2 regions of the Solibacillus sp. FSL K6-1126 genome follow, and region 2 is predicted to be linked to the other one. Evidence: a T-box and tRNA genes for the amino acid it is inferred to sense, from the RefSeq annotation. Region 2 holds a T-box; the other holds one or more tRNA genes.
What was found. A T-box is a leader RNA that pairs with one kind of tRNA and senses whether it is charged. The one in region 2 lies ahead of tyrS (tyrosine--tRNA ligase), so its partner is inferred to be a tRNA-Tyr.

Region 1 (15,910 bases), 580 kb from region 2:
CGAACCTGGAGATAGCTGGTTCTCTCCGAAATAGCTTTAGGGCTAGCCTCGTGATTGAGAATACCGGAGGTAGAGCACTGTTTGGACTAGGGGGGCATCTCGCTTTACCGAATTCAGACAAACTCCGAATGCCGGATATTTATACACGGGAGTCAGACTGCGAGTGATAAGATCCGTAGTCAAGAGGGAAACAGCCCAGACCACCAGCTAAGGTCCCCAAGTAATCGTTAAGTGGAAAAGGATGTGGCGTTGCTTAGACAACCAGGATGTTGGCTTAGAAGCAGCCATCATTTAAAGAGTGCGTAATAGCTCACTGGTCGAGTGACGCTGCGCCGAAAATGTATCGGGGCTAAACGATTCACCGAAGCTGTGGATGCATACTTAGAGTATGCGTGGTAGGAGAGCGTTCTAACAGCGTTGAAGTCAGACCGGAAGGACTGGTGGAGCGGTTAGAAGTGAGAATGCCGGTATGAGTAGCGAAACATGGGTGAGAATCCCATGCACCGTATGACTAAGGTTTCCTGAGGAAGGCTCGTCCGCTCAGGGTTAGTCGGGACCTAAGCCGAGGCCGATAGGCGTAGGCGATGGACAACAGGTTGATATTCCTGTACCACCTCCTCACCGTTTGAGAAATGGGGGGACGCAGTAGGATAGGGTAAGCACGCCGTTGGTTGCGCGTGTTCAAGCAGTAAGGCGTGTATGTAGGCAAATCCGCATACTTTAACGTTGAGCTGTGATGACGAGCTCGTATGAGCGAAGTTCCTGATTTCACACTGCCAAGAAAAGCCTCTATCGAGGTGAGAGGTGCCCGTACCGCAAACCGACACAGGTAGTCGAGGAGAGAATCCTAAGGTGTGCGAGAGAACTCTCGTTAAGGAACTCGGCAAAATGACCCCGTAACTTCGGGAGAAGGGGTGCTTCTTTGGGTGCATAGCCTAGAGAAGCCGCAGTGAATAGGCCCAGGCGACTGTTTAGCAAAAACACAGGTCTCTGCAAAACCGTAAGGTGACGTATAGGGGCTGACGCCTGCCCGGTGCTGGAAGGTTAAGAGGAGCGGTTAGCGCAAGCGAAGCTGTGAATTGAAGCCCCAGTAAACGGCGGCCGTAACTATAACGGTCCTAAGGTAGCGAAATTCCTTGTCGGGTAAGTTCCGACCCGCACGAAAGGCGTAACGATCTGGGCACTGTCTCAACGAGAGACTCGGTGAAATTATAGTACCTGTGAAGATGCAGGTTACCCGCGACAGGACGGAAAGACCCCGTGGAGCTTTACTGTAGCCTGATATTGAATTTTGGTACAACTTGTACAGGATAGGTAGGAGCCAGAGATCTCGGAGCGCCAGCTTCGAAGGAGGCGTCGGTGGGATACTACCCTGGTTGTATTGAACTTCTAACCCATGCCCCTTAGCGGGGTAGGAGACAGTGTCAGGCGGACAGTTTGACTGGGGCGGTCGCCTCCTAAAGAGTAACGGAGGCGCCCAAAGGTTCCCTCAGAATGGTTGGAAATCATTCGTAGAGTGTAAAGGCATAAGGGAGCTTGACTGCGAGACCTACAAGTCGAGCAGGGTCGAAAGACGGGCTTAGTGATCCGGTGGTTCCGCATGGAAGGGCCATCGCTCAACGGATAAAAGCTACCCCGGGGATAACAGGCTTATCTCCCCCAAGAGTCCACATCGACGGGGAGGTTTGGCACCTCGATGTCGGCTCATCGCATCCTGGGGCTGTAGTCGGTCCCAAGGGTTGGGCTGTTCGCCCATTAAAGCGGTACGCGAGCTGGGTTCAGAACGTCGTGAGACAGTTCGGTCCCTATCCGTCGTGGGCGTAGGAAATTTGAGAGGAGCTGTCCTTAGTACGAGAGGACCGGGATGGACATACCGCTGGTGTACCAGTTGTCTTGCCAAAGGCATCGCTGGGTAGCTATGTATGGACGGGATAAGTGCTGAAAGCATCTAAGCATGAAGCCCCCCTCAAGATGAGATTTCCCATTACGCAAGTAAGTAAGACCCCTGAAAGACGATCAGGTAGATAGGTTCGAGGTGGAAGTGCGGTGACGCATGCAGCTGACGAATACTAATCGGTCGAGGACTTAACCACATTTTATTGCTCAATTCAATGAAACGTTTATCCAGTTTTGAAAGAATGAAAAATTATTATATAAATACTTGACAAATAAGAAAAGTATGATACAATAAATAATGTCTTTCGATTAAATAGTCTAGTGATGATGGCAAAGAGGTCACACCCGTTCCCATACCGAACACGGAAGTTAAGCTCTTTAGCGCCGATGGTAGTTGGGGGCTTCCCCCTGTGAGAGTAGGACGTCGCTAGGCTGTTATAGAATTATTCCGAAGTAGCTCAGTTGGTAGAGCATCCGGCTGTTAACCGGCAGGTCGCAGGTTCGAGTCCTGCCTTCGGAGCCATTAAATCTTGGAGAGTTGTCCGAGTGGCCGAAGGAGCACGATTGGAAATCGTGTATGCGGGTAACCCTGCATCAAGGGTTCAAATCCCTTACTCTCCGCCAGGCTTAATTTATAAAGAGGCCCGTTGGTCAAGTGGTTAAGACACCGCCCTTTCACGGCGGTAACACGGGTTCGAATCCCGTACGGGTCACCAAAAGATACATAAGTAGTATCCAGCATTGGAGGATTAGCTCAGCTGGGAGAGCACCTGCCTTACAAGCAGGGGGTCGGCGGTTCGAGCCCGTCATCCTCCACCATTAAACAAATAGTATTATCGCGGGGTGGAGCAGTGGTAGCTCGTCGGGCTCATAACCCGAAGGTCGCAGGTTCAAGTCCTGCCCCCGCAACCAAATGGTCCCGTGGTGTAGCGGTTAACATGCCTGCCTGTCACGCAGGAGATCGCCGGTTCGATCCCGGTCGGGACCGCCATTTTTTTAAAAAATTAATTTGTGGGTTTGTAGCTCAGTTGGTAGAGCATTAGATTGAAGCTCTAAGTGTCGGCGGTTCGATTCCGTCCAAACCCACCATATTTTTGCCGGTGTAGCTCAGTTGGTAGAGCAACTGACTTGTAATCAGTAGGTCGAGGGTTCGACTCCTTTCGCCGGCACCATTACCTGGAGGGGTAGCGAAGTGGCTAAACGCGGCGGACTGTAAATCCGCTCCTTAGGGTTCGGCGGTTCGAATCCGTCCCCCTCCACCATCCTTTTGATAGGGGCATAGTTTAAAGGTAGAACTACGGTCTCCAAAACCGTCAGTGTGGGTTCGATTCCTACTGCCCCTGCCAAATAACTTAAAAATACTTAAAATAATATAGTGGCGGTTGTGGCGAAGTGGTTAACGCACCTGATTGTGGTTCAGGCATTCGTGGGTTCGATTCCCATCAGTCGCCCCATTTTTATTTAGGTTTAAGTGTTAAAATTATAATATAGTGGCGGTTGTGGCGAAGTGGTTAACGCACCTGATTGTGGTTCAGGCATTCGTGGGTTCGATTCCCATCAGTCGCCCCATTCTATATCATAATTTAAATATTTGGGGTATAGCCAAGCGGTAAGGCAACGGATTTTGATTCCGTCATGCCCTGGTTCGAATCCAGGTACCCCAGCCATTTTTTTATTTTGCGGAAGTAGTTCAGTGGTAGAACACCACCTTGCCAAGGTGGGGGTCGCGAGTTCGAACCTCGTCTTCCGCTCCAAATATGGCGGCATAGCCAAGTGGTAAGGCACAGGTCTGCAACACCTTTATCACCGGTTCAAATCCGGTTGCCGCCTCCATATTTTATTTAATCGGAGAAACCGATTTTTTTTTACCTTATTTTGCCGAGTTGGTGGAATGGCAGACACGACGGACTCAAAATCCGTTGCCGCGAGGCGTGTGGGTTCAAGTCCCACACTCGGTATCTGAAAAAAAGACTTCACAGTTCATACTGTGAGGTCTTTTTTTATTTTTATAATCGATATATAAAGTCCCATAATCTTTTTAGAGAGCATAGAATAGATTATAGAATCCGACTTCAACAGTGGTATTTATAAGTGAAATTAGGAAAGAATAGATTCATCGATTCTTTTATATGATAATGAGAAAAATAAAGTCTGCGTACGGAATATTGGGAAATTAGTATGGGAGAATATCATATTATATACAAAGGAAATTAGTATGTTTTCCAGAAAATCCTGCACGTTTTTTCTGGCGTATTAAAATTATTTACTATAAAATTAACATAGTGATGTTAGGAATGAATTTTAAAAAAACGCATTTTATTTAAGTGATATAAATTATGGAATATAGCGAGGAAGTAGGGAATTAAACAAATGAATGTAGCAACAAATTTTAAGTGGATTGAAGCGGCAAACTATGGTGAGTTGAGTAAAATTGCTGCAACAATTTTTATAGATCAATTAAAAAAGGATAGTTCAACGGTATTTGGAATGGCTACAGGAGGTACCCCGGAAGGCTTTTATAAAAAGCTTGTAGCTGCGTATAAGGCAGGCGAAGTATCTTTTAAACAAGCCAAGTCTTTCAACTTGGATGAATATATCGGTATTAATCCGGCAAATGAAGCGAGCTACCATTATTATATGGACTATAACCTGTTTAATCATATCGATATGAAACGGGAAAATATTTATTTACCAGCTGGTAATAAGTCGAATTTAGAAAAAGCTGCCGCTGAATATGATGCATTGATTAATGCGGCGGGAAATATTGATATACAGCTTTTAGGAATTGGTGTAAATGGACATATCGGTTTTAATGAACCTGGAACTCCTTTTGATTTAGGTACAAATATTGTAGAGCTTGCACAGTCTACACGTGAAGCGAATCAAGTCTATTTTGATTCAATTGATGATGTGCCGACACATGCCATTACAATGGGAATCAAAACGATTTTAAGTTCTAAAAAGATTGTATTATTAATTTCAGGTGCATCAAAACAGGAGGCATTTGAACGTTTACGCAGCGGTGTCGTAACAGAAGATTTCCCTGCGAGCGCACTGCACAACCATCCAGATGTGACGGTTATTTATACAGATGTAAAATAAGGTAAAGGAGTGCATACATTGTGCACTCCATTATTTGATCGATGAAATAAATACTCCTGTAATTACCGCAATGCCTCCGATTACTTGAGCGATGAGGAGTTGCTCATTTAAAAACAGTACAGCAAAGATTGTGGCAAATAGAGGAATGAAGTTTAAATAGATTCCTGCTTTGTTTGCTCCTAATGAGACAACGCCATTGTTCCAGCTTAAAAAGGCAACTATCGAAGCAATGATCCCTACATAAAAAATCGCCCCAATTGTCGAAGCGTTCCATACGATTGCTTGTGATGTTGTTAGTAGTTCATATACTGCGAACGGAAGTAACATAATAGCTCCGATTGCAATCGTCACTAAAAACGTTGAATAACCCGGCAGCTTACCTGCGTACTTTTTAATGAGTAATGAATAGAAACTCCAGCACACTACCGCAATCAAAACGATTAAGTCCCCTTTGTTGAATGAAAATGAAAGCAGGCTTTGTAATGAGCCTCCGGATATAATAAAGAGCACTCCGGCTAAAGAAAGCAGTGTGCCGATCATTTGGAACTTCGTTAACCGTTCTTTTAAAAAGATAAAGCTCAGTATGTATATAATAATCGGTGTTGATGAATTCATTAAAGATGCATTAATGGATGTTGTATCATGCAAGCCGATGTAGACGAGTGTATTGAATGCGGCAACTCCTGTTATTGCTAAAATGATGACAGCACCCCAATGCTGTTTCAGCGCAGGCCATTCTTTTTTCGTCCGGTTGTAAGCGATTGGGAAAAATACTAGAAAGGCGACAATCCAACGTAAAAAGGCAAGTGTAATCGGAGGAATATCTCCTGAAACAGCTCGTCCAATTACAAAGTTGCCACCCCACAATAAAGTAGCCAAAATGAGCAGTAGCTGTGGTGGAAATTTCATTATTGAGCATCTCCTTATATTGGAAATTGATTTTATCTATTATAGGGACAACCACATGGAATTTGCAATGCGCTTTACATAAAACGCTATGATACAATAACGACAGAAGCAAAAGGAGGTCATTGGCATGAAAATTCGACCAGCAAGGTTACAGCATGGCGATACAGTAGGATTAGTTAATTTAAGTAGTCCGCTTAATATAGAATCATTAGGGGATAAATTAGCGTTTTTAGAGGAATTAGGTTTAAAGTATAAGCTTGGTAATACGGTACAGGCATACGAAGGCTATTTGGCAGGTTCCGACGAGGAGCGGATTAAAGACTTCCACCAAATGATTGTTGATCCGGAAGTGAAGGCAGTCTTTTTAGTGAAGGGCGGCTACGGAATCTCAAGAATCATCGATAAGATAAGCTATCCATTAATCGAGGACAATCCGAAAATAATTTGGGGCTTTTCCGATGTGACGACTTTACATACACAAGTAAACGAGTTTGCAAATTTAGTGACATTCCATGGTCCGATGCTGTCTAGTCCAAAAGGGGAACTGGACCCTCTTTCTAAAAAAATGTTCCAGCAGCTATTCCAGCCGATTGAAATTCAGTATACAGAAAGCATTTCACCTCTTACGACAATTATACCGGGAGCTGTACGCGGCGAATTGACAGGCGGAAATTTAAACCGTATTGTCAGCACACTTGGAACTAAATTTGAAATTGATGTGCGCAATAAAATTTTACTACTTGAAGATTTAGGTGAAACAATTGAGCAAATTGATTTAATGCTGAATCAGCTGCGTCTTTCAAGAAAGCTGGAGCTTGCAGCAGGCTTTGTAATAGCAGACTTTAATATGCCGGATGATACATACAGCTATGAAGATGTGCTGAAGGTAATAGAAGGGTATTTGAAGCCGTTTAACAAACCGGCAGTAGCAGGGTTTAAAATTGGCCACTGCGAGCCTAATATTGCGATTCCATTAGGTGTGGACGTATTATTAGATGCAGATGAAAAGACATTAAGCATTTTACCGGGTGTAGAGTAGGATTTAGCTGAAATAAAAAGCAAAGACACCTTTTCACGTGTAAGTGAGCAGGTGTCTTTTAATAACGGGCGAGCAAAAATACTCAATTACGATTGTGTTAGCTTTTACTATAGTTGGTTATGTGTGAAAGGTAACAGTGTAAACGGTAAAGGGTCATCGGTTTGACCATTAGTTGGGGATGCCGAAGCAAAAATCGCCCGTTATTACCTAGTTTGGAGTCTCACCGCCCTAGGTTTAGAAATAGTTACTGTCATCAAATTCAATTTCAACTTGATAGTTTTTGGCATTAATTAAATTGGAAAGGCGATGTGCTTCCTTTTCAAGCTCATTTGCACGGTTTCGGTATGTCATTGGATCATACAATGCTACACGGTAAAGTATGGCATCACCGGAATTATGGTAGAAAGCCTCTTTTTCCTCAGAACCAAGGTTTTTGCAAAATTGTGCTTCTGCACGTAATTGACTCGCAAGTTCAATCGCCTCTACAATAGGCATTTCCTCATCTTTAAACACAATAGTATTGTCGATATTAGCCCGGTAGATCAGGGCATCAAGTTTACGTGAATCATAACGAAGCTCTTTTAACTCGGCTTCAAGCATTTCGAGTGTATAATCAGGTGTTTTCGGCTGTTCGCCTTTTTCAATGATAGCATGTGTTAATGAATGCACTTGTATTGTTCGTTCCTGGATTCTTTTCGTAATGATACTTTTTAGTTTTACTGCCTCAGCTAAGTTTATAGTCAAACGATTTCACTCCTTAAATATGAACTTTTGGATTTTCCCTTGAAAGAATATGTACTTCATATTCGCCACCGCTAATTTGTGTAAACATGTTTCCTGCACTGCCTAGTATTTCAGCAGCTTCCTTTCCACTGAGGGAAGGGCGTAAATAAAAGATTTGCAGCGCATTTGTCGTAGCTTCTGTCACTGCCGTTCTTTTTGAATCAACAAAGGGGCTGCCGAATGGACCGGTTGCATCTTTGGCGTGGATGATGTTATCCAATGAATTAAAGCGTCCATTAATTCCTTCATAGCCTGTCGATGCATTGCCGACATTGATTTCCACATTACCATCAATACTTTCTGCATCATAAATGCCAACAGGAATTTCGTATTGCAGGGAGAAGAAGTTATTTAAATCAACAGCCGAATGGAACGGTGCTAAATATTGCTGTTTGGCGATACGGCGCATTAAGCTTTCCGCAGAGTGACGGTACCGGTTCGGGTCCCCGCCAAAAGCCTTCCAAAGCTGGCGCCACTCTTTAATACCAGGACGTTCTGTCACAGGTGTTTCCTGTAATTCCAAATATAGATTTTCCTGATAAAGTTGTGTGCGACCTTTAATCATTTGAGGAGATTCTTCAACGATAATTTTGCTATAATGGATAAGGCCAATTTTTAATTGCTCATTGACAGAAAAAAGAGCTTCATTTATTGAAATATTCATGAGAACACCTTCTTACATTGTTTTTAATGGGAGAAATACTAAAATATGTAATACGAAATAAGTTTATAATTATTGTATCATTTGAAAGGAGTATGTGAAATGAAAGTTCATCAACTTCAAGAAGATTTAGTGAAATACGCAGCATCTATTGGTGTTGATAAAATCGGATTTACGACCGCTGCTCCGTTTCATGAATTGAAAAACCGTCTGCGTCGTCAGCAACAATTAGCATACCAATCAGGCTTTGAAGAAGCAAATATAGAGCTGCGTACAGAGCCTTTAAAATTATTAGATGAAGCAGAAAGTATTATTGCGATCGCGATTGCCTATCCTTCACGCATGCAAGATGCCCCGCAAGGAAAAAAAGGGGAGCGCCGCGGTATTTTTTGCCGTGCTTCATGGGGGATTGACTATCATACAGCTGTTCGTGAACGTCTGCAGCTCATTGAAGCATGGCTGCATGAACGTGTGCCAAATGTAAAGGTGAAATCGATGGTCGATACTGGGGAACTAGTAGATCGTGCAGTTGCAGAACGGGCAGGTATCGGTTGGAGCGCAAAAAATTGTTCGATCATTACACCGGAGTTTGGTTCGTACGTCTATTTAGGCGAGATCATCACAAATATCCCGTTTGCCCCTGACACACCGATGGAGGATGAATGCGGAGACTGTACATTATGTATTGATGTATGTCCAACTGGAGCGATCGTTGCACCTGGGCAGCTGAATTCACAGCGATGCATTGCCTTTTTAACTCAAACGAAAGGATTTTTGCCCGATGAATTTCGTGCCAAAATCGGAAACCGGTTGTATGGTTGTGATACATGCCAGACAGTGTGTCCGAAAAATAAAGGAAAGCTAAACTGGATTCATGATGAATTCACGCCGGATCCTGAAATCGCAAAACCGTTACTTCAGCCGCTTTTATCGATTTCCAATAAGGAATTTAAAGCAAAGTTTGGACATGTATCCGGCTCATGGCGCGGCAAAAAGCCGATTCAGCGCAATGCCATTTTAGCGCTTGCCCACTTTAAAGAAGAAGCGGCAATGCCTGACTTAGTTCAAGTATTGCAAGAAGATGAACGCCCTGTATTAAGAGGGACGGCTGCATGGGCAATCGGAAAAATTGGAACAGATGGGGCAGAGGACATTTTATTGGCTGCCAGAAAAACAGAGCAGGATGAAGAAGTGCTGGCCGAGATTGAAAAAGGGCTGGCAATGTTAAATCATTAAGAGAGAAGGATCAGAAGTGCCAAACCATATTGTATTATATCAACCAGAAATCCCAGCAAATACAGGCAACATTGCCCGCACTTGTGCTGGAACGAATACATCATTACATTTAATCCGTCCATTAGGTTTTTCAACAGATGACAAAATGTTAAAGCGTGCTGGATTGGATTATTGGGAACATGTGAATGTCGTATACCATGATTCTTTAGAAGATTTTATCGAGTACAGTAAAGATGGCGATGTTTATTTAATTGAAACATATAGTGATGAGCCATTTACGACACATGATTTCAGAAATTCAGAACGTGACCTGTACTTTATGTTCGGAAGAGAAACGACAGGCTTGCCGAAAGAATTTGCAAAAGAACGTGCCGATATGTGTCTGCGCATACCGCAAAGCGACCATATCCGCTCCCTGAATTTATCAAATACAGCGGCAATTGTGATTTACGAAGTACTAAGACAACAAAACTATCCAGGTTTAAAATAAAACAAGGCAAGAAGCGACTGATGCTTCTTGCCTTGTTATTATTTCTTCTTCGTTTTTATCACTTGCTCAAGCTTTGCCTGGATATTGTCGTGTTCGGATAATGTGAGGCGGATGAAGCTTTCATCCATATCGAATGCTTCGGATAAAAAACCTCCAAGTCCGCGTGCACGTCGATCTACCTGCAATAAAATTTCGACTGAGTTTGGTGATTGATGTAAAAAGACAACTTCAAGTTCGTCTAGATACCGGCGATACGTGTTGTTTGTCGGTGTAAACTCAAATTCCTGGACAATCGGTGTTTGGCGGCGTAAATAAGAAGGGGCTTGTTCGTTATCTACTTTACGCAACCGGAAACCCATGTTTTGAATCGCTGTTAACACACCATTCGCAAGACGAGTCGGCTGAATCTCGATAAAGTCTTTATCTTTAGGGTCTACCGCATTTTTAATATCTAAGCCGGTTTGAATCCATACACGCGAGTTGCCCGTCGTTACCGGAACAACAGGGGGCAGGGCGAATGAAAATGGGATTTGGCGTTTTTCTTCTGCCTGAATTGTAAATGGCTCATTTAATTTGTATTTGTGCAGCACCGCTACATCTTTAATCTTTTTATCATCAATTTCGCGGATAAAGTTTGTATGAAGTGTTAGATAGATTGCATCAACCTGCTGTTCCGTGCTACCCCCGATGATTTCGACAACACCTGAAATATTTTCATTTAACGTGTAAGTTGATTTGTGCAATTTTGTATCAACTTTTGCAGCTCCTATACCAACACTTGCTAAAACTTTATTAAATAGTGACAAATGAATTCCTCCGTTAATTGTAATTAATTATGTATACGTTGGATAGAAAAGAAAGTTTCAAAAAAGAGCCCGAAAAATTTTTCGGGCTCGTGCTTTAGGTTATTTTCATCGCCTTATTCACCATCTAATGTAAAGATGATGCGTAAACCGTTTGGATCCACTGTTGAGAATAGCTGAGTACCCCCGTGTGCTGGTGCTTCTGCAAAGTTTTCAACGATGAAGCCGTTAGTTGTCAGGCTTTGTTTTACTTCTTCTGCATACTGCGCATTTTTTAACACGACCGTAAAGGATTTTAAACCGACCATATCGTTTGTTGGAGCATGGCCGTTGTTGCTGTTCCAAGTATTTAAGCCGAAATGGTGATGATATTTACCTGTTGATACGAACAGCGCCTGTGCACCGTAACGAGTCACGACATTATAATCCAATACATTTGTATAAAACTGCTCCGATTTGTCCAGATTTACTACGGATAAGTGTACATGCCCCATAACAGTGTCAGCAGGCAAGCCGTTCCAATTGCCGTCTGCAGCTGCTAAAATCGGCTGGAAATTCAGCTGTTCTGTCACCATATGGACTTGTTCGTCCTGATTCCAAGTCCATTCCGATTCATGACGGTCGATATAAATTTCAATACCATTTCCATCTGGATCGTTTAAGTAAAGTGCTTCTGAAACATCATGATCTGCTGCCCCAATACGAACATTCAGATTAATAAAATGCTGTACGATGTTTCCTAAGTCCTTGCGAGAGGGTAATAGTAATGCTAAGTGGTATAAACCTGCAAAGCCTTGTTTAAGTGGCTGAGCATTTTGTACTTCGACTAGTGATACTAAGCTTGTTTGTCCGTCTGCTGTCAAGTATGCTTCCGTTTCTGTTTGCTGTAATACTTTAAAGCCGATAACTGTTGTGTAGTATTCGATCGAACGTACTAAGTCAGAAACTTTTAATTGAACATGAGCAGGATAAAGATTTGGTTTTTTATGAAAATGTGTAGCCATAATATATGATCTCCCTTGATGGTTATTTTTTATAATCAACTTACTTTATGTAACTAATATAAAATATGCAACAATAAAAGTCAAATGAAAAAGACAACCGCTAATTAACGATTGTCCTTTACTGGAAAGCTAGTGGAATTATCTTTCTTTTGAGAATGGTTTGCTATCATAGCCAGCTGTGAAAATAGCGATTAAAAATGATATGCTGACACCAAGAATTAAAAGTAATTTCATGGAAGAATCCTCCTCATGTTTTAATTATCTCTTTTTTCAGTATAGCATAAATTATTTGAATGAATACTTTATTTATGACAGAAATCAGTCAAAATTGGAAAAAAATAATACTAAATTAATTTGGAGGGATTTATATGAAAAGAGAAGAAATCGTTAATGGAAATATGGCTAATACGATGGATGAGCTGAAAATTCTCGGGAAGCAAATGGAGAACTTGCGAGACGGTGGACAATTGGAAGAAGCGGAACGCATTTCAGATCCGCAGCAGTTTGATGATGAAGAGGATGAACAGCAGGAAGAGGGAAAATAAAAAAGTTAGTTTGGGACATAATCCAAAGACGCCACTTTTCTCAAAGAAAAGTGGCGTCTTTTTGCTATGCATAATAATTGATTTCCATTCCGGAACGCTTTCCGCGGGCAAGGCCTGAGCCTGTAGTCTCAGGCGTCGGTGCTCCTGCCGCTTCGCTTTCGTCGCAAAATAAATTTTGCTCATCCCGCAGGAAGCTTGCTTGTAGCGAAAGGCGTAGCCGTCAGCTAATGTTTTCACAGTGCGAAAGGTGAAACCGTCAGCACGAACACTCGCCCTTCATTTCAATCAATTTTATAAAATATCCGTTTCTTACTAAGATTTTATACTTTTTCTAGTTAAATTTGAACCTCGTAGTCTTTTAATTGTTCCCGCAAAGTTGCTTTTAGAAATTTGCCGACAGAAGTTTTTGGGATTTCGTTTAAAAATACAACATCATCCGGAAGCCACCACTTTGCAAACTCCAGTTCAATTGACTCGATGAGCTCTTCTTTAGATGCCGTTGCACCTTCTTTTAAAACGACACATGCCAACGGACGCTCCTGCCACTTTGGATGGGGGACCGCAATTACGGCTGCTTCGAATACAGCAGGATGTGACATGAGGGCATTTTCAAGATCAACGGACGAAATCCATTCACCGCCCGATTTAATAAGGTCCTTTGTGCGGTCGGTAATTTTGATATAGCCTTCTTTTGTATATACCGCAATGTCACCTGTATAAAGCCAGCCATCTCGGAATGCTTCTTTTGTCCGCTCATCATTATAATATTCTGAGGCAATCCATGGACCGCGGACACGTAGTTCACCCATTGTTTTGCCATCCCATGGAACCGGACCGTTTTCGTTCACGACCTCTGTTTCAATTAGCGAAACCGTCAATCCTTGGGATACACGAATGTTTAACTGTTCATCATCTGTATAGTCGTTCATCTCACTTATAAGATGCGACATACTTACAAGCGGTGAAGTTTCCGTCATACCGTAAGCGTTGATATACGGAACACCGAGTTTTTCATTGTAAGCTTGAATTAAACCTTTCGGGGAAGCGGAACCACCCGAAATGATTAAACGGACAGAAGAGAGATCGCGGGGCTGTTTTTCCTGTTCGGAAAGTGCACCAAGCCAAATTGTTGGAACACCAGCTGTAATCGTTACTCTCTCTTGTTCAATCAGATCCAAAACTAAGCCAGGTGTCATCATCGGTCCCGGTAAAATAATATTTGAGCCGAAATTCAATGCAGCAAACGGGAAGCCCCATGCATTTGCATGGAACATCGGTACAATCGGCAGGGCAGTATCGCTTTCTTTAATGGCAAAGGATTCAGCAAGACCTAGTGCCAAGCTATGCAGTACGATGCTTCGATGTGTATAAACGACACCTTTTGGCATACCCGTCGTTGCTGAAGTGTAGCACATCCCAGCCGGCAAATTTTCATCCAGATCTGTCGGAAACTCGAAATTTTCATCCGCTTCCTGAAGAAGCTGTTCATAGCTATATACATTCGGAAAACTGGATTGTGGAGCGCTCAATTCATCCCCCATGACAATAATATGCTTGACCGTTTTCAAGTGGCCTAGTGCAGGCTCGACTAATGGGAATAAGTCGCTATCAATCAATAAAATTTCATCTTCGGCATGATTAATAATATAAACAATATGTTCTGGGGCAAGTCGGATGTTAATCGTGTGTAAAACTGCACCACTGCTCGGAATCGCAAAATACGCTTCGAGATGACGATGATGATTCCAGGCAAATGTACCGACTTTTGTGCCGCGCTTCATCCCAAGCTTTGTTAGGGCATCCGCTAATCGATGTGTTCTTTTTACATAGTCATTGAATGTAATACGATGTGTCTTAGTGGGGCTTGTACGTGAGATAATTTGTTTGTTCGGGAAATACCGTTGTGCACGCTTCAAAAATCCAGTCAAAACTAGTTGTGTATCCATCATAGTTTTTCAGCTCCTCCAAGAGAATATATTATAATATATACTCCTGTATCTGGAAGATTATTCTGGTAATGGGAATATAGTAGATAATAAGTTTACTGGCCAGTAAGCATTAACAATTGATAGCGATTAATAAACGGCAAATAATTAGAATGTTATAATAAGTACAATCAAATTTAAGAGGTGAACAAAATGAATTTACACTCAACGAAAAAATTAGCCAATGGCGCAGAAATGCCTTATTTAGGATTAGGCGTTTATAAAATGACAGACCGTGATGAAACACTTGAGGCGATTGAAACAGCGCTTGATCTAGGTTACCGTGCAATCGACACAGCAGCGCTTTATTACAATGAAGAAGAAGTAGGGGAAGCCATTCGCCATTCTTCTGTACCGCGCGAGGATCTCTTTGTTACAACAAAAGTTTGGAATAGCGACCAAGGCTATGACAATACTTTACGTGCATTCGAAACATCATTGAAAAAGCTTGATATGGATTATGTGGATCTTTATTTAACACATTGGCCGGTCGAACATAAATATGTAGATACGTACCGTGCAATTGAACGCTTGTATGATGAAAAACTCATCCGTGTAACGGGAGTATCAAACCATCATGAACATCATTTAAAGACAATTTTGGCAACTTGCAACGTCGCGCCAATGGTTAACCAAATCGAAGCCCACCCGTATTTAACCCAAGAACCACTACGTGCATTTTGTGAACAGCAGCAAATTGCGGTAACAGCATGGTCACCGCTTGGACGCGGAAAAGTTTTAAACGATGAAACGATTATTCGTATTGCAGATGAATATAATGTATCACCAGCTCAAATCATCTTACGTTGGCATTTGCAAAACGATGTCATCATTATTCCGAAATCTGTTACAGCTTCACGCATAAAAGAAAATAGTGAACTATATCATTTCGAATTAACGAATGAAACGATGCAGCAGTTAAATGCATTGAACCGTAATGAACGTTTTGGACAAAATCCTGATAATTTCAAGTTTGATTTCTAACATCGTTTTTACTTAGGGGGAGTGAAACTGTGTTTAAAAACTTTTCACCGAGTTTGTTTTTCTCGATGGCTGCAGTAACGATTGTAGTTCTTGCACCTTTTATTATGATTTTCCATCCGATTTTTCAGATGGAGTTTTTCCAGTATAATAACACAGCCGCTACGTTTATTCCGAATCCAATTAATTTAAGACTAGTTCTGGTGGCGTGTTTTGTTGCGATAGTGATGCTGTGGATTTTAGCGTACAGGCGTAATATAAAAGTTTATTTGATTGGACTATTACTCTTTATATTGAGTGTTGGCATTGGGTACTTATCGACTCAAAATTATTTGTTGATTAGCCAGGAACAATTGGAGCGACATCATTTATTTGAGGAACAACAATATCGGTGGGAAGATTTCGATGAAGTTGTTTATGAATATGTAGTAGGCAGTAACAAGGGAGATATCACATTTACAACAAAAACAGGGGAT
Region 2 (15,910 bases):
AATGGTGCACCGGTTACAACACCTTTACCTGATGTGAATGACAATAATTTCGATGCGTCACCACCCAGTCTGCCTAACATACGGTCAACAAATGCCTGATTTAATCCGAATCCGCTCATTTGGACAAACTCAGTAGGTGTATTTGGTAATGCGGCATATGTGTTGCCGTTAATAACAACCGATGTAGAAGATACAAAGCTGTCATCCGGCTTAGACGGTAAAAATACATTTTTATTAAATAAATCTGACGTAACTAAACCGGCATTGGCACATGAAGTAGAAGGTGCCAGACCTGAAATGCCGCAAAATGATCGTGTTACAACGCCTTCAGGTTTTTTGAAAGTTTCTTTCGTACCGACTAATTCCGGGTCAATGTCATAAAGCGTATTCAGGTAATTAGCCCATAACCGGTTTACACGCTGACTTGGATGCTGGTAACGGTTATTAAATGCATAAAGTGTGCGTGGCTGGTCATAACCTAACCAAACGCCAACAGAAATATTCGGATTGTATCCGACTAGCCAAACATCTTTATGGTCCTGTGTAGTCCCTGTCTTTGCGGCAAAGTCAGATGAGAATTTCAATTGACTCTTCGCCAATGTTGCAGTACCACCTTGCTTCATAACACCTCGTAGCATATCAGTCATCATATAGGCAGTTTCCGGTGCAAATACATCAACTGGAGCAGCTTCATGTTCATAAACAATATTGCCATCCAGATCTTCAATGCGTTCAATCATGTAGGCATCGTTAAATTGTCCGTTATTTGCAAAGGTTGTATAGGCATTTGTATTTTCTTCGACAGTTGCCCCGTGAGTAATCCCGCCAATAGATGTAGAAAGATTGACATAATCTCCTTCAGTCAACTTTGAGAAGCCCATTTTTTCCAAATAGGTTGCTGGACGACGATCTAAAATTGAATCATACAAACGCAGTACTGCTAAGTTTTGTGATGATGCAACTGCTTGTCGTGCTGGAATAATTCCTAGTTCCTGTGTTGGAATATAGTTGACGGGTTCATAGTTGTCATAACTACGTTTAAATTTCACATCGACTACAGGGCTTCCTGCACCAATGACACCGTAATCAAGCGCTGGTGCATAGGCAAGTAACGGTTTCATCGTTGAACCGTTTGAACGGTAAGCTTGTGTCGCATGATTCAATTGTTCAATTTCATGGTCACGCCCACCAACAAAACTTAAAATACGGCCTGTTTTGTTTTCAATAACCATACTTCCTGTTTGTACGGGAACATCCACTTCGATTTCTTCGCCTGTTTCAGGATCTTTTCCTTTTTTCTTGTATGTTTGTCCGTATAAAGTGAATTCTTCCGTCACTTTTTTCATGGCATCATACATGTCTTTATTAATCGTTGAGTAAATACGGTAACCGCCTGAACGTATTGTACGGTCTGCCAGTATTGTATATTTTTCATTTAAGTTCTCTTCTTCTTTTAAACGGTCCGGGTCAATGCCGTCTTTTTCGGCAAGTATTTTAGCGAAAATTTCTTTTGAACGCAGCTCAAGCTCTGCTGTTAACCAAGGATATTTTTCTTCCGGACGGATTTCATATCCTTTGAAGTCTTTAGAAATATCATAGGCAATTGCTTCGTCATATTCTTTCTTCGTAATATAGCCTGCTTCCTGCATACGATAAAGAACCGTTTTCATACGGTCAATACCTGGCTGCATCCCTTCCGCACTTTTTTGCTCACCTTTATTTGTAAAAGGCGTATATGTGAAAGGTGCCTGTGGGATACCGGCAATATAAGCTGCCTGCGGTAGATTTAATTTAGATGCGGACACACCAAAAATACCCTGTGCAGCCGTTTCAATTCCGGCAATGTTACGACCTGAAGAATTTCGGCCATACGGGATGATATTTAAATAGGCTTCGAGTATTTCTTCTTTTGTCATAAAATGTTCCAAACGGTACGCAAGTAAAATTTCCTTCGCTTTACGTTCATAAGAAACTTCATTCGTTAATATTTGGTTTTTTATTAATTGCTGTGTTAGGGTAGAGCCACCTGTCTGTGTAGACGAGTTGGATACATCTTGCAGTAATCCACGTATTACCGCTTTCGGCACAATGCCGGTATGCTCACGGAAATATTCATCCTCTGTAGCAAGAACAGCATTAATTAAGGATGGGGATATATTAGCTAGCGATGTTTCACGTCGATCTAAATCAGTTCTGATCTTTCCTATGTAAATATCGTTCGCAAAATAAAGTTCACTTGTTTCTTCATAGCTGAAAATTTGTTCGCGCATCTCTTCTTTCGATCGCAAAGGTTCATCCTTTGTTAATGATGCGAAGTAACCTGCGCCTACACCTCCAACAAACAACAGTGTCGCAGCTATAAAAATAATAGCCAGTAAAGTTAAATTCCAGAATACACCGCCTCCAATTCTGACGAAGCGCATTCTTTCTGAAGAAGCAAGGATTTCGATTTTTTTATTTAATTTTTCGAGCCATTGTTTCACATCATCGACCTCCTAAAATCTTGTTTATTATAGCATATTTGATATATAAACGAATATAAATATTGACATCAACTATTTTCTAGGTAGAATAGAAAATATAAATTTCAGGCAACGAAGAGTTTGCAGTAATAAATGTGTTCCCTGCATAGAGAGCTAGCGGTTGGTGAAAGCTAGACATAACGCATTTATGAATTACGTACTTGGAGCCTGAACGGATCGTCACGTTATAGACGCTTAAAGTGGAAGAAAGAGATTTAAATTTCTTCAAGCCGGGTGGTACCGCGTTAAATAAAAATTTGACGTCCCTGCATGCATTTGCGTGTAGGGACTTTTTTATTTCCTTACAAGTAAATGACGCATCATGTAAAAGGAGAGAAAACAAATGACAAAAGAATTACTGCAAGACTTGGAATGGCGTGGATTGTTATACCAGCAAACAGACGCGGAAGGTATGGAAAAGTTATTAAACGAAGAAAAGGTTTCCCTATATGTAGGTGTTGACCCGACAGCGGATTCGATGCATATCGGACATATCGTGCCATTGCTAACGTTACGCCGTTTCCAAAAAGCAGGTCATACACCGATTTTATTAGTTGGTGGAGCTACAGGTACAGTTGGGGATCCATCTGGCCGTTCAGAAGAGCGTCAATTACAGACGATGGACCAGATCGATAAAAATGTGCAGGGACTTAAAAAGCAAATGGAGCGCTTATTCGACTTTTCATCGCATGCTGCAAATGGTGCTGTTCTTGTAAACAATAATGACTGGGTAGGTCCAATGACATTAATCGATTTCCTTCGTGATTACGGGAAACTGATCAATGTAAACTACATCTTAAATAAAGATACAGTAGCGTCACGCCTGGATTCAGGTATTTCATTTACTGAATTTGCTTACACATTAATCCAAGGTATTGACTTCAATCATTTATACGATCATCACAACGTTCGAATTCAAGTAGGTGGTTCGGATCAGTGGGGCAATATTACAACAGGCTTGGAAATGATTCGTAAAACGCATGATGAAAATGCGAAAGCGTTCGGTATTACAATTCCTCTTGTAACAAAAGCGGACGGTACAAAATTCGGTAAAACAGCGGGCGGCGCTGTATGGCTCGATGCTGCGAAAACATCTCCATACGAGTTTTACCAGTTCTGGATCAATACTGCGGATGCAGATGTTGTGAAATACTTAAAAATCTTCACATTCCTGTCACGTGAAGAAATTGAAGGCCTTGCAGTAAGTGTTGAAGAAGAACCGCATTTACGTAAAGCGCAAAAAGCATTGGCTGAAGAAATGACGCGTCTGATTCACGGTGAGGAAGGTCTGGAAGCCGCAGAGCGTATTACAAAAGCATTATTCTCCGGTGACTTAAAAGCATTGTCAGTAGAGGAAATGAAAGTAGCCTTCTCTGGTGTACCTTCTGTAGAAGTGGCGAAAGAAGACAAAAATATCGTGGAGTTAATCGTAGAAGCAGGAATTTCTTCATCAAAGCGTCAGGCACGTGAAGATGTTACGAACGGTGCAATTAGCGTGAACGGAGAAAAAATTACAGATCTGGAATATGTAATCGATGCGAAAGACCGTTTGGAAGACGCCTTTGCCATTATTCGTCGCGGCAAGAAAAAATACCATATGGTGAAATTTGCTTAATTAAATTAAACGTCTTGGGAAGTAGTTTTCCAGGACGTTTTTTTAAAAGGAATATTTCGTTTCATAAAGAACTATAGGAGGAGAGGTGTGGGAGTATGGAAAATAAATCTTATTTAGGGAAAATTGTCATTTCGATTTTTGTCTTACTGACGGTTTGCTTTTTCACTTTCATATTGTTATTTTTTGTAGCATTTAGCGGCAAGATTCATTATATACCGTTAGTAATTTCTGCTGCGGTCATTTTATATATTGGTTTTGTCCTTGTGATTTTTGATGTATTTTACAAAAACAGTAAGCGTATAAAAATCTTTTGGTCAATTGCCGGAATTGTTTTGGTCGTCACCTCGATACAACCAATTTATAAATGGTTCGATGGCAGGGTACCGACTGTTGACGCGGAAGTGAATATTTATCAATATGAGCCATTTACAGATCAGAATAAATTAGTGCAATTGGATAAGAAACCGAGTTTAAAAATAGAGGAACCTTTGCCGAAGATGGATGGTGCAACGGCTTTGTATCCATTGTATGCAGCCATTACAGAGCATCTTTATCCTGAAAGAGAATATAATCCTTACAAGAGTGAAGTGATGGTGAATCAGACGCACGAAGCCTATACGAACCTGATTTTTGGTAATACGGATATGATATTTGTAGCGGGCCCATCCGATTCACAAATTCACCAGGCAGAACAACAGGGGATTAAATTTCATTTGACGCCTATTGGAAAAGAAGCATTTGTCTTTTTCGTGAACAGTAAAAACAAAGTCGATCGTTTATCGCTCGAACAAATTAAGGGAATCTATGCAGGGGAAATTACAAACTGGTCTGAAGTTGGCGGACAAGACGATGCGATCCGTGCATTCCAAAGACCTGAGGACAGCGGATCACAAACAGCATTACAACGGCTTATGGGGGATAAACCGTTAATGGAAGCCCCAACGGAAGATGTAGCGACAGGAATGGGCGGAATTATCAATGAAGTGTCCCAATATAAAAATTATAAAAACGCAATCGGTTATACTTTCCGCTACTATTCAAATGAGATGGTAAAAAATAAAGAAATTAAACTTTTGGAAATCGATGGGGTTGCACCGACAAGAGAAACAATTCGCAACAATGCGTATCCAATTGCTTCCGAATTTTATATTGTGACAGCAGGCGAGCCAACAGGAAATGTTAAACAGGTGATTGATTGGGTGCTCTCGGATGAAGGGCAGGCATTAGTGGAAAAGGCGGGCTATGTATCTCTTAAATCTGCCGAATAGTAAAAGATTGGTATGCTACTAAAGAAGCAATAATTTTGTATCACCTTAAAAATATCAGTATAATAGATTGTATACATATTTTTAGGGGGATGTTATTTTGAGTGAGCAATTAACAGGTACAGTCGATGATCGACATGCGATATTAAGCATTGCTGTTAAACCCCGAGATACTATTCGTTATGTGTTAACAACTAAAAAGTTATCTTATTTCATTTTCGTTGGTATTATCGGAGTGTTTGCTAGTAATTTAGTCAGTTTTATCGGTAGTGAATTTACAGGACAATATACGCTGGGAGATATCGTTTATTCAACATTTCTTTTAAGTTTAGTACTATATTTTCTTTCAACAGTTTTATCGGCAGGCGTATTGACACTATCAGCAAAAGCATTCGGTGGTACAGGGAAGTTTAAAGAAATGTTCCGCATGATCAGTGTGACAATGATTCCTTATATTTGGATATTGCCGGTTCTTCTGTTCTGGATGCAATTCGCACCACAGTCATTTTTCTCTATTTCCTATATGGAGACATCACTAGGTGATTTGATTCTGCAATTTGTTTGTGGAACTCTGATTATTATTAGCAGTATTTGGACATATGTCATCACAGTTATTGGGATTTCGGAAGTGCACCGTATATCTAAGTGGAAAGCATTTTTTGCTTCGTTTATAGTAATTGCGGTACTAGGAGCAACTTACTTTTTGTTTTAAGCATATTTAGTATGGATTGTTACGAGTTGAATAGAAAGGATGCTGCCGCTCTATAGCGTACAGCATCTTTTTTTATTGTTAGCGGAATGTAATGTTTGTGTCTATATGTAAGGATGAAAAGTAAATGAAATTCAAAATAAAAAGGGTCACTGGGGGAAGTGACCCTAAGGGCGAGAAGCAGTAATAAGTAGTTGGATTTATTTCTGGCTAGCTAGAAGCCTTCTTTGGAATCGGAGTTATTAGTAAGCGAAAGTAGCACCGACAATAATTAAAAGAATGAATAGAACAACAATTAGAACGAATGTTAAGCTGTTACCGCCGCTGTTACCGCCACCACCACAGCCGTAACCACCGTAGTTATTATAGTTTTGATTTTGATATCCTTCATAACCGTAACCCATAATATTCACCCCCTTTCCTCGTTATCCTATTCAACGAAGAAGGGTTGATCGGGGCGATTGAACAATTTTGAAAAAAATTTTGCAGAAAATAAATCTAAATAAAAAAACCACCAAGCACCCGATAAACAGGGCTTGATGGTTTGATTCGAATATATCTGAAGCTCGAAAGATTAACGAGAGTAGAACTCTACGATGAATTGTTCGTTGATTTCAGAAGATAATTCAGAGCGCTCTGGTAAACGTACGAAAGTACCTACTTTAGAGTCTGCATCGAATGATAAATATTCTGGTACGAAGCTGTTTACTTCGATTGATTCAGCAACAACTGAAAGGTTAGCTGATTTCTCACGTAAAGAGATCGTTTGACCTGGTTTTACTGAGTAAGATGGGATGTCAACGCGGTTACCATCAACTAAGATGTGACCGTGGTTAACTAATTGACGAGCTGCACGACGAGTGCGAGCTAAACCTAAACGGTAAACTAGGTTGTCAAGGCGAGTTTCAAGTAAAATCATGAAGTTTTCACCGTGTACACCTTGTAATTTACCAGCACGTAGGTAAGTGTTTTTGAATTGACGTTCAGTCATACCATACATATGACGTAATTTTTGCTTTTCAGTTAATTGTAGACCGTACTCTGATTTTTTACCACGAGAGTTCGGGCCGTGTTGACCTGGTGCGTAAGGGCGTTTTGCGATTTCTTTACCTGTGCCGCTTAATGAAATACCAAGACGACGAGATAGTTTCCAAGATGGACCTGTATAACGAGACATAATTGTGTCTCCTCCTTAAAATTGGTTTTTGTTGTAAAAGAAAAAACCAGTTGTACCCGACATTAAACGGTATTCTATTTTCATGTATCTTCGCCCATGCAGCCGAAAGGGTTACACAATACACCATTCTGTCTACACAGAAGGAATAAAATACTACATTTAAGTTATACAACTACTGCATTCATTTTACACAAAGGCTATTGTATCTTTTTTTTTTCTATCCGTCAACAAAGGTGTTTTACATTTTGAAGATAATATGTAGTAAAGAAAAATAAAAATAATTTATCGTTTTGTGGGCATTTAAGCACAAAAGCGGGTAGTAGATAAGAACGGGAAAATACTTTAATATTCAAAAAACAATTCAAATTGGGGTGTTTACTAGAAAAATATAACAAATTTAAATAGTCAATAAGACATAAAATGTGTATACTTGATGTTAAGTGAAAAGAACCGACATCGCAATAGTAAAAGAAAAGGTGATTTAATGGTGGAAAATCAACAAAAGATTGATCAATTTAAATCGGATATTTTAAGCCTTTGTATGAATAAGAAATTACAACGAAGTAAATTTTATGATTACTTTTTCCTATTAGAAGAAAGCCTAACAAAACACTTTAATATGGAACATTGTTTTTTATTTCATGTAAGCGAAAATAAATTGAAACCGATCGACAACTTAGAATTACTGAATGTTGATGTAGCATTAGATTTAATACAACCCTATTTTAATGGTAACAAAGTTGTGAAGTTACCCGGGTTTTTAAAAGAACAGCCGTATTTTGAAAACCATACGGATGTTATGCCACTTATAATAAATGATAAAATAGAAGCTATTATTATATTTAAATATAATCCTGTCGGGGCACCTATACAAACAGTGCTGACTGAAGAAATAGTAGGGGCGATATCCGCTTCCTATAAATATTTAATTCAAAAATACGAAGTGTATTCAAATGAGCAAAAGTACCGTAAATTATATGGGATGACAGATCTTTTCCATTCAACGATGGACATTGATGTAATTTTGGAAAATGTGCTTATTACAATAGAAGAAAATTTTCCTGGACTTGAAGTAGAGCTGATCTTGTCAAATGACCAAGACCGTCAAACGAGAGTGAAAATAAAGCCCTTTGACTATTTATCGGAGCGGCCTGCAACAATCGAGTCTTTTGTATCGGGAGAATTGAAAGAAGATATAGCCGTTGAACAAAACCGTCGATTATTAAATGTGCCTATAAAAGGGAGACAAGCAATATACGGAATTTTACAGGTAAAAGCACCGATCAATTACTCATTCGCGAATTCGGAAAAAGAATTTATCCGTATGCTTGCGCAAGCTTCAGGAAATGCCTTGGAAAACGCAAAACTCTATCATCAATCACATCGTCTCATCACGGATTTACAGTTAATCAATGAAACTTCCCACCGTTTAAATATGAAATTGACGATCAGCGAGATGCTTTTATTTTTACAAAAGCAAATGTTGAAATCTTTTCAGCCTATGGAAATTGGTTTCATGTTTAAAGAAGATGAAAAGTATATCATGACCGAAGCGTGTACAGATCTTTTCGATTATGTAGCGTGCAATGTATATGTCCAACACGTGGAAAAACATTTTCAGACGACACAAGACCCATTGTTTATTGCTGATTTCAGTCGTCTTATTTCAGGAGACATTGAGTATAAGTCGATTATGGCCATTCCAATGATTGTTGAAGAAGATATTATCGGGTTTAGCATTGTATTGCATAAAGAGCCGTATTTCTTCTCCTTTGACAGCTTTAAGCTAATGCAATCGCTTATTCACCATTCGTCATTAGCCATTTCCAATTCTGTTTTACGTGAACAACTTCAGGAGATGGTGGATCGGGACCATTTAACAAAGCTTTATGCAAGAAGTTACTCTGATTCATACGTAGAAAATTCCATTCAAAAGGACGATTCAGGAATGTTCCTTTTAATTGATATCGATAACTTTAAAAAGGTGAATGACACATATGGGCATCAAGTCGGGGATGAAGTAATCGTGCAAATTGCTAGGCGACTGCAAAATGAAATAGGGAAAAAGGGCATTTGCTCGCGATGGGGCGGTGAAGAGCTTGCTATCTATATTCCGAATATTTCAGACAGTGAAGCGATTGGAATTTCGGATTCGATTGTACAAATGGTACCAAGTGTATCAAATCCATCAGTTACGGTTTCAGCGGGTATGATTACATGGCATAAGAGCAGTCGTCCTAATTTCAAAAATATGTTTGCGCAAGCTGATATGGCGTTATATCATGCAAAACGAAACGGAAAAAACCGCTTATGTGTATATGAAAAACCAATGGAACTGCAATATTAAAGGGAGTACCCGGAATAACTTTTCGGGCACTCCCTTTTTAGTAATTAAATATGTTTTAACAGTACATCCACGAATTTTTCCAAACCATCTTTATCTTCAGCAGTAAAACGTGCTTCAACCGGGCTGTCGATATCTAAAACACCTATAACGACACCATTTTTAATTAATGGAATAACGATTTCCGATTTTGATGCAGCGTCACAAGCAATATGGCCAGGGAAAGCGTGAACATCGTCTACAACCATTGTTTGCTCCTTAGCAACCGTTGTACCGCAAACACCGCGCCCGACAGGAATTCGTACACAAGCAGGCAAGCCTTGGAATGGTCCAAGCACTAATTCGCCTTCATTCATTAAATAGAATCCTACCCAGTTAATTTCTTTTAAAAAAGTATTTAATAAAGCTGAAGCGTTACTTAAGTTAGCGATTAAGTTATTTTCCCCTTCAAGCAATGCATCCAGCTGTTTAGATAGCTGTTCGTACTGGTCTGTTATTGAACCGTTATAAGTGATATTTCCAAACATAGAATCCTCCAATTAAAAAGTTATTTTTTTCAGTAATGTTTCATAATGCTGATGTAAATCCGCTACCGTATGGGCATCCGAGCCGAAAACAATTGGAATTTGTAAATTAATTGCCTGTTTCACAAATGGATAGGGCGGGTATGTCTCATTACAATACGGTTTACTTAGGCCAGCACTATTAAAATCAAGCTCATAATGGCTGTTCTGCATCATCTTTAATAGTTCATTTATGTCAGCTGCGTCATCGACCTGCTCATTGTGGGCAAGCTGAAATTTATGAATTAGTGTAGGATGTCCTATACGCTTAGGTTTGTATAAACCTAAATCCGCCAAAATCGACTTTTTCACGGTTTCGTAGTATAGCTTATACATAGGAAGAATGCCGCCAACCTTATTGGCAAATTGTAAATATACTTCTTGTGAAAAGTCAATACATACATATTCTTCTTGGAAATTCAAAAAGTGTACGGATAATATCGCATCATCCAATAATGGGCCGACTTCATCGAGAAATTGTTTTGTTTCATGTTCAAAGCCGACAATATAGTCGACCTCCAGCCCAATATTGATTTTAATTTGTGATTCGTACTGTTCTTTTGCGCACTGCAGTTGTTTAAAGTAATCCATCAAATAAGCAGGGTTCATTCCGCTATCCTTGTCAGGTGTTGGATCGACAAAGTTTTCAGGTAAAGGTGCATGCTCCGTAAATGTGATTTCTTTAAATCCGCTTGTTATCGCTTTTTCGACATATTTTTCTATCGAATCTGTAGAACCATGGGGACAAAAAGGTGTATGTATATGACCGTCTCGTTTCAATTGAATGACCTTCCTTCAAAAATATGGTATTTAAAAGTAAAAAAAGCTGGAAATAGTTAAACAAATATTAGAAAACATGTTATTATAAATAATACGTATATAGCTAAAATATTGATTTTATTTGGGATTAGGGGGCTTACAATGATAAAGTATATCATCATTGTTGTCGTCGTACTATTAGCATTATTAATGGCAGGCTTAGTAGTAAGACGCAAGCATAATGCAGAAATAGGACGATTAGATAAGGAAAAACTACAAATACAACATTACCCGATTTTTGAGGAGCTCGCAAAAGTAAAAGCCCTTAATATGAACGGTCAAACAGAAGAGCTTTTTGAAAACTGGCGTAATCGTTGGTTGGATGTTGTTGATAAGCAAATTCCGAAAATTGACGAATTATTGTTTGATGCAGAAGAATTTGTCGACCGATTTAAATTTAACAAAGCAACACATACAGAACGTGACATCGAGCAAGAGCTTGCAAAATGTGAGCAAGTACGTGTGCAGATTATTACAGAGCTGGATGAATTGATTGGCAGTGAAGAGAAAAACCGTATTGAAATCGAGCAGTTGAAAGAATATTACCGTTCTGCACGTAAGACGATTTTGGCACACCAGCATTCATTTGGTCCGGCTTTGGAAGCATTGGAAAAGAAGCTTGAGCAATTTATACCTAAGTTTGAAGAATTCGATGAGTTAACGAAAGACGGCAACTATTTGCAGGCACGTGAAATTGTTCTTCAGTTAAACAGTGAAGCACAGGAGATTTTCAGCTTACTAAATGATGTGCCGACATTGCTTACGGAAATTCAAACAAAAATTCCGACCGCAATTCATGAACTTCGTAATGGACAGCGTGAAATGGAAGAGCAAAAATATTATTTACGCCATTTAGAACTGACTGAATATTTGAATGGGCTTGAGAATGAACTGGAAATGTTAAAAGAGGCAATTGCTGAATTAAACTTACCGGCTGTATCACCACGAATTGAAACAATTAATGATGAAATCGACCATTTTTACAATTTGCTAGAAAAAGAAGTAATGGCAAGAAAGTATGTGGAACGCAACTGTTCCGGCATGTACAGTGTGATCAATGATGTAATGCGCCTTACAAAGGACATTAATGATGAAGTCGCGTATGTACAGCATAGCTACCGTTTGCAGGACAGAGAGGCGGAAATTCCTAAAGTGGGCTTAAAGCACTTGGAAGTTCTACAAAGACGCTATGAGTTGTTATCAACTCGTGTCCATGAAGAAAAGTCTGCCTACTCCAGCTTACAGGAAGAGCTAAAAGAAATTACTGATGAGATCGAGCAAATTGCTGAAGAACAGGAAAAGTTCTCTAACAAACTAAAAAATCTCCGTATCGATGAAAATAAAGCAAGAGCTGAATTGGAAACATTAAAGCGCTTATTGCAAGATACCGAACGCCTGCTTGGACGTGCCAATATTCCTGGAATACCGGAAGAAATGGATGCAAGATTAGAAGAGGCGGCAGAGCAGATTTTTGTTGTTGTACAAAGCTTACAGGAAGTGCCGTTGAATATTATCCAAGTAAATCAGCATTTACTAAATGCAAAGCAATCGATTGAAGAAACACATGAAAAAGCACAGGAAATGATAGAGAACGTATTAATTATTGAGCGTCTTATTCAGTTTGGAAACCGCTACAGAGCAACTAACCGACAAGTACATGAAAATTTACTTGAAGCTGAAGACGCATTCAAGAAATTCCGCTACATAAAAGCACTGGAAGATGCAGCAAAAGCGGTTGAAATTATCGATCCTAATGCGATTAAACGTATTGAGGAGCTCGTTCAGGAGCAGCTGCTTACAAAATAATAAGCATAACGGTTACATGTTGATCCATTTAGCGTTATAATAAATAAGCACATTTATGAGGTTGTGTTAATAGTCAATTTGACTATTAACACAACCTCTCTCTTTGGTAAGTGATGATTGCAGGCAACTCTGTAATGTTAATAGATTACGGAAAATTAGTTTTAATAAAGAAGGTTGAGTATAGATGATATATTTAGATAATAGTGCGACAACAAAACCGCACAAAGATGTCTTGGCTACATTTATGTTAGTAAATGAACAATATTACGCCAACCCTGCATCGATTCACCGTGCTGGAGTCGAGTCAAATGCTTTATTAACAAAAGCTCGTGAGCAATTGGCAAATATTCTTCATACAGACGAAAAGAATATTTTATTTACATCCGGAGGTACGGAATCGAATAATGCCGCGCTTTTTGGTCTTGCAAAATCTAGTAATTTTAGAGGCAAGCATATTATTACGACAGAAATAGAACATCCTTCGATATTGGAAGCGGTCAAGCGTTTGGAAGAGGAAGGTTATGAAATTGACTACTTGAAAGTAAACAAATATGGGGTCATTTCTTTAGAGGAATTACAGCAAAAGCTTCGCAAAGATACAATCATCGTGAGCATTATGCATGTAAACAATGAAATTGGAGCTGTTCAGCCAATTAAAGAAGCGGCACAAATCATTCATCGTACATGCCAGGCAATGTTTCATGTTGATGCGATTCAAAGTTTCGGAAAGCTGCCAGTCTTTTTTGATGGGGATAATGGTCCCGATGTCATTTCGATTTCAGGACATAAAATTCAAGGTTTAAAAGGGAGTGGCCTGTTGGCATTCCGTAAAAAACCTCAACTGAAAGCATTTATTGTTGGTGGTGGACAAGAGTTCGGATTAAGAAGTGGTACGGTTGCAGTACCGCAAGCTGTTTCATTGGCAAAAGCGGCCCGTTTAGCAGTAGAAGGAATGCCGGGGAATTTTAAGAACTTTAAAAAATGGTCTGCAGATCTCCATCATTTCTTTGAGCAATTTGGTCAGGAAGTATATGTCCTTTCGCCAAAAGATGGTGCACCGCATATTTTATCTTTCAGTGTTAGAGGACTTAAAGGTGAAATTTTAATAAATGCATTACAAAAACGTGATATTATCGTTTCAACATCAAGTGCATGTTCGTCAAAACAAACGAAAACAAGCCATGTTGTGGAAGCATTGAATATCGATAGTCGCTTTAAAAACGGTGTCCTTCGTTTAAGTTTAGGCGCAATTAATACTGACGAAGATATTGCTTCATTCAAAAAGCAATTTACAATCGTAATGAAAGAATTAAAAGGAGAAATAATGCAATGATTTTTAAGGAAATATTAGTTCGCTATGGTGAATTATCAACAAAAGGTCGAAACAAAAAAGATTTTATCAGCCGTTTACGCGATAATGTCCGTTATTCATTTAATGATATTGCACCACTGAAAATTCGTGCAGAGCGTGACCGTATGTTTATTGAAGTTGAAAATAAAGAGAAATTTGATGTACTGATGGATCGTTTACCACATGTTTTCGGTATTCAATCAATCAGCCCTGTCGCTTCTTGTGAAAAAGATTTGGATGTAATGAAAGCTTTAGCCTTTGAAATTTTAGAAGACTATCGTGAAAAAGGTGATTTAACGTTTAAAGTTGAAGTACATCGTACAGATAAAACATTCCCATTAAACACACATGAATTACAGCGTGAAATGGGAGCTACAATTTTACCGAATTTCCCTAACTTTAAAGTACAGGTGAAAAATCCGGATTTCGCATTGCGAATTGAAGTTCGTGAAGATGCAATCTATATGATGGCGCAAGTAATTCAAGGTGCTGGAGGAATGCCGATTGGATCAAATGGACGATCGCTGTTAATGCTTTCAGGCGGTATCGATAGTCCAGTTGCCGGTTACTTAATGATGAAACGTGGCGTTCGACTGGATGCGATTCATTTCTTCAGTCCTCCGTATACAAGCGATAATGCTTTACAGAAAGTTAAAGAACTTGCAAATGAACTAACAAAATTCGGTGCAAATATTCGCCTGCATGTTATTCCGTTTACAGAACTGCAAGTAGCAGTAAAAGATGCAGTCCCAGACAATATGTCAATGACATCAACACGTCGTATGATGATGAAAATAGCCGATAAAGTGCGTGAAGAAGTTGGCGCATTAGGTATTGTAACAGGTGAAAGCCTAGGACAAGTCGCTTCACAAACATTGGAAAGCCTAACTGCAATTAATGATGTGACAAATACACCAATTTTACGTCCGCTAATTTCAGCAGATAAAAATGACATTATCAAAATCGCAAAAGATATTGGCACATACGAAACATCAATCCAGCCATTTGAGGATTGCTGTACAATATTTACACCGTCTAGTCCAAAAACAAAACCGAAATTAGAAAAAGTTCAGCGTTTTGAAAGCTTTACGGAATTCGATGAATTAATTGATCGTGCCGTTAAAAACCGCGAAGTATATCAGTTCCCTCAGAAGGAAGTAAAAGAAGATAAATTCGCGGATTTACTATAATTTTTAGAAACTGATAATGATTTCCTAATGAAACTATAATTTACCTGTGTTTTTTATGTATTAATCTTTCCTCCCGGTGCATTCTAATGTCACAAGGAGGTGAGAGACAGATGGCAAACAACAACAGCTCAAACAAATTACGTGTACCTGGTGCACAACAAGCTTTAGACCAAATGAAATACGAAATCGCACAAGAATTTGGCGTACAATTAGGTCCTGACGCATCATCTCGTGCAAACGGTTCTGTAGGTGGCGAAATTACGAAACGCCTAGTACAGATGGCAGAGCAGCAATTACGCGGCAACCAAAACCAATAATCCGTTTTTAAAAAAGGAGCGCTACTTTTAAAGTAGCGTTTCTTTTTATTTTGGTAACAAATATTTTTTGTTATGCAATAAAAAGTGGCGGAATATTTTGATATTAACGAGAAGGATTATTATACTAATAAGGTAAGGCTCATTTTTTTTAAACAAAGGGGAGTATTAAAAATGAATGAAAATCAATTAGTTGCACCGGAAATTTATAATATTGTGAATGAATTTGAAAAAC

Region 1: it encodes a tRNA-Tyr, which carries the amino acid that the T-box ahead of tyrS (tyrosine--tRNA ligase) is inferred to sense. The anticodon was not compared.

What each region holds. Positions count from the first base shown of each region.
Region 1 is NZ_JBBOPD010000001.1:3,630,753-3,646,662, reverse strand. It holds rRNA gene MHH44_RS18245 (23S ribosomal RNA) at 1-2,093, shown strand, start outside; rRNA gene rrf (5S ribosomal RNA) at 2,214-2,329, shown strand; tRNA gene MHH44_RS18235 (tRNA-Asn) at 2,344-2,419, shown strand; tRNA gene MHH44_RS18230 (tRNA-Ser) at 2,429-2,520, shown strand; tRNA gene MHH44_RS18225 (tRNA-Glu) at 2,538-2,612, shown strand; tRNA gene MHH44_RS18220 (tRNA-Val) at 2,640-2,715, shown strand; tRNA gene MHH44_RS18215 (tRNA-Met) at 2,734-2,808, shown strand; tRNA gene MHH44_RS18210 (tRNA-Asp) at 2,812-2,887, shown strand; tRNA gene MHH44_RS18205 (tRNA-Phe) at 2,910-2,985, shown strand; tRNA gene MHH44_RS18200 (tRNA-Thr) at 2,993-3,068, shown strand; tRNA gene MHH44_RS18195 (tRNA-Tyr) at 3,075-3,158, shown strand; tRNA gene MHH44_RS18190 (tRNA-Trp) at 3,169-3,242, shown strand; tRNA gene MHH44_RS18185 (tRNA-His) at 3,275-3,350, shown strand; tRNA gene MHH44_RS18180 (tRNA-His) at 3,390-3,465, shown strand; tRNA gene MHH44_RS18175 (tRNA-Gln) at 3,489-3,563, shown strand; tRNA gene MHH44_RS18170 (tRNA-Gly) at 3,576-3,650, shown strand; tRNA gene MHH44_RS18165 (tRNA-Cys) at 3,656-3,729, shown strand; tRNA gene MHH44_RS18160 (tRNA-Leu) at 3,774-3,854, shown strand; gene nagB (glucosamine-6-phosphate deaminase) at 4,267-4,998, shown strand; gene MHH44_RS18150 (DMT family transporter) at 5,029-5,907, opposite strand; gene MHH44_RS18145 (S66 peptidase family protein) at 6,035-6,946, shown strand; gene MHH44_RS18140 (DIP1984 family protein) at 7,181-7,690, opposite strand; gene MHH44_RS18135 (B3/B4 domain-containing protein) at 7,704-8,393, opposite strand; gene queG (tRNA epoxyqueuosine(34) reductase QueG) at 8,493-9,626, shown strand; gene trmL (tRNA (uridine(34)/cytosine(34)/5-carboxymethylaminomethyluridine(34)-2'-O)-methyltransferase TrmL) at 9,643-10,116, shown strand; gene MHH44_RS18120 (sporulation protein) at 10,155-10,922, opposite strand; gene MHH44_RS18115 (VOC family protein) at 11,036-11,923, opposite strand; gene MHH44_RS18110 (hypothetical protein) at 12,292-12,468, shown strand; gene MHH44_RS18105 (long-chain fatty acid--CoA ligase) at 12,804-14,417, opposite strand; gene MHH44_RS18100 (aldo/keto reductase) at 14,607-15,437, shown strand; gene MHH44_RS18095 (acyl dehydratase) at 15,467-15,910, shown strand, end outside.
Region 2 is NZ_JBBOPD010000001.1:3,054,315-3,070,224, reverse strand. It holds gene MHH44_RS15195 (transglycosylase domain-containing protein) at 1-2,483, opposite strand, end outside; T-box leader at 2,586-2,793, shown strand; gene tyrS (tyrosine--tRNA ligase) at 2,866-4,137, shown strand; gene MHH44_RS15185 (substrate-binding domain-containing protein) at 4,233-5,405, shown strand; gene MHH44_RS15180 (Yip1 family protein) at 5,503-6,114, shown strand; gene MHH44_RS15175 (YjcZ family sporulation protein) at 6,354-6,515, opposite strand; gene rpsD (30S ribosomal protein S4) at 6,686-7,288, opposite strand; gene MHH44_RS15165 (sensor domain-containing diguanylate cyclase) at 7,773-9,635, shown strand; gene MHH44_RS15160 (GAF domain-containing protein) at 9,680-10,159, opposite strand; gene hisJ (histidinol-phosphatase HisJ) at 10,172-10,975, opposite strand; gene ezrA (septation ring formation regulator EzrA) at 11,117-12,820, shown strand; gene MHH44_RS15145 (cysteine desulfurase family protein) at 13,005-14,153, shown strand; gene thiI (tRNA uracil 4-sulfurtransferase ThiI) at 14,150-15,361, shown strand; gene MHH44_RS15135 (alpha/beta-type small acid-soluble spore protein) at 15,472-15,678, shown strand; gene mbcS (acyl-CoA synthetase MbcS) at 15,850-15,910, shown strand, end outside.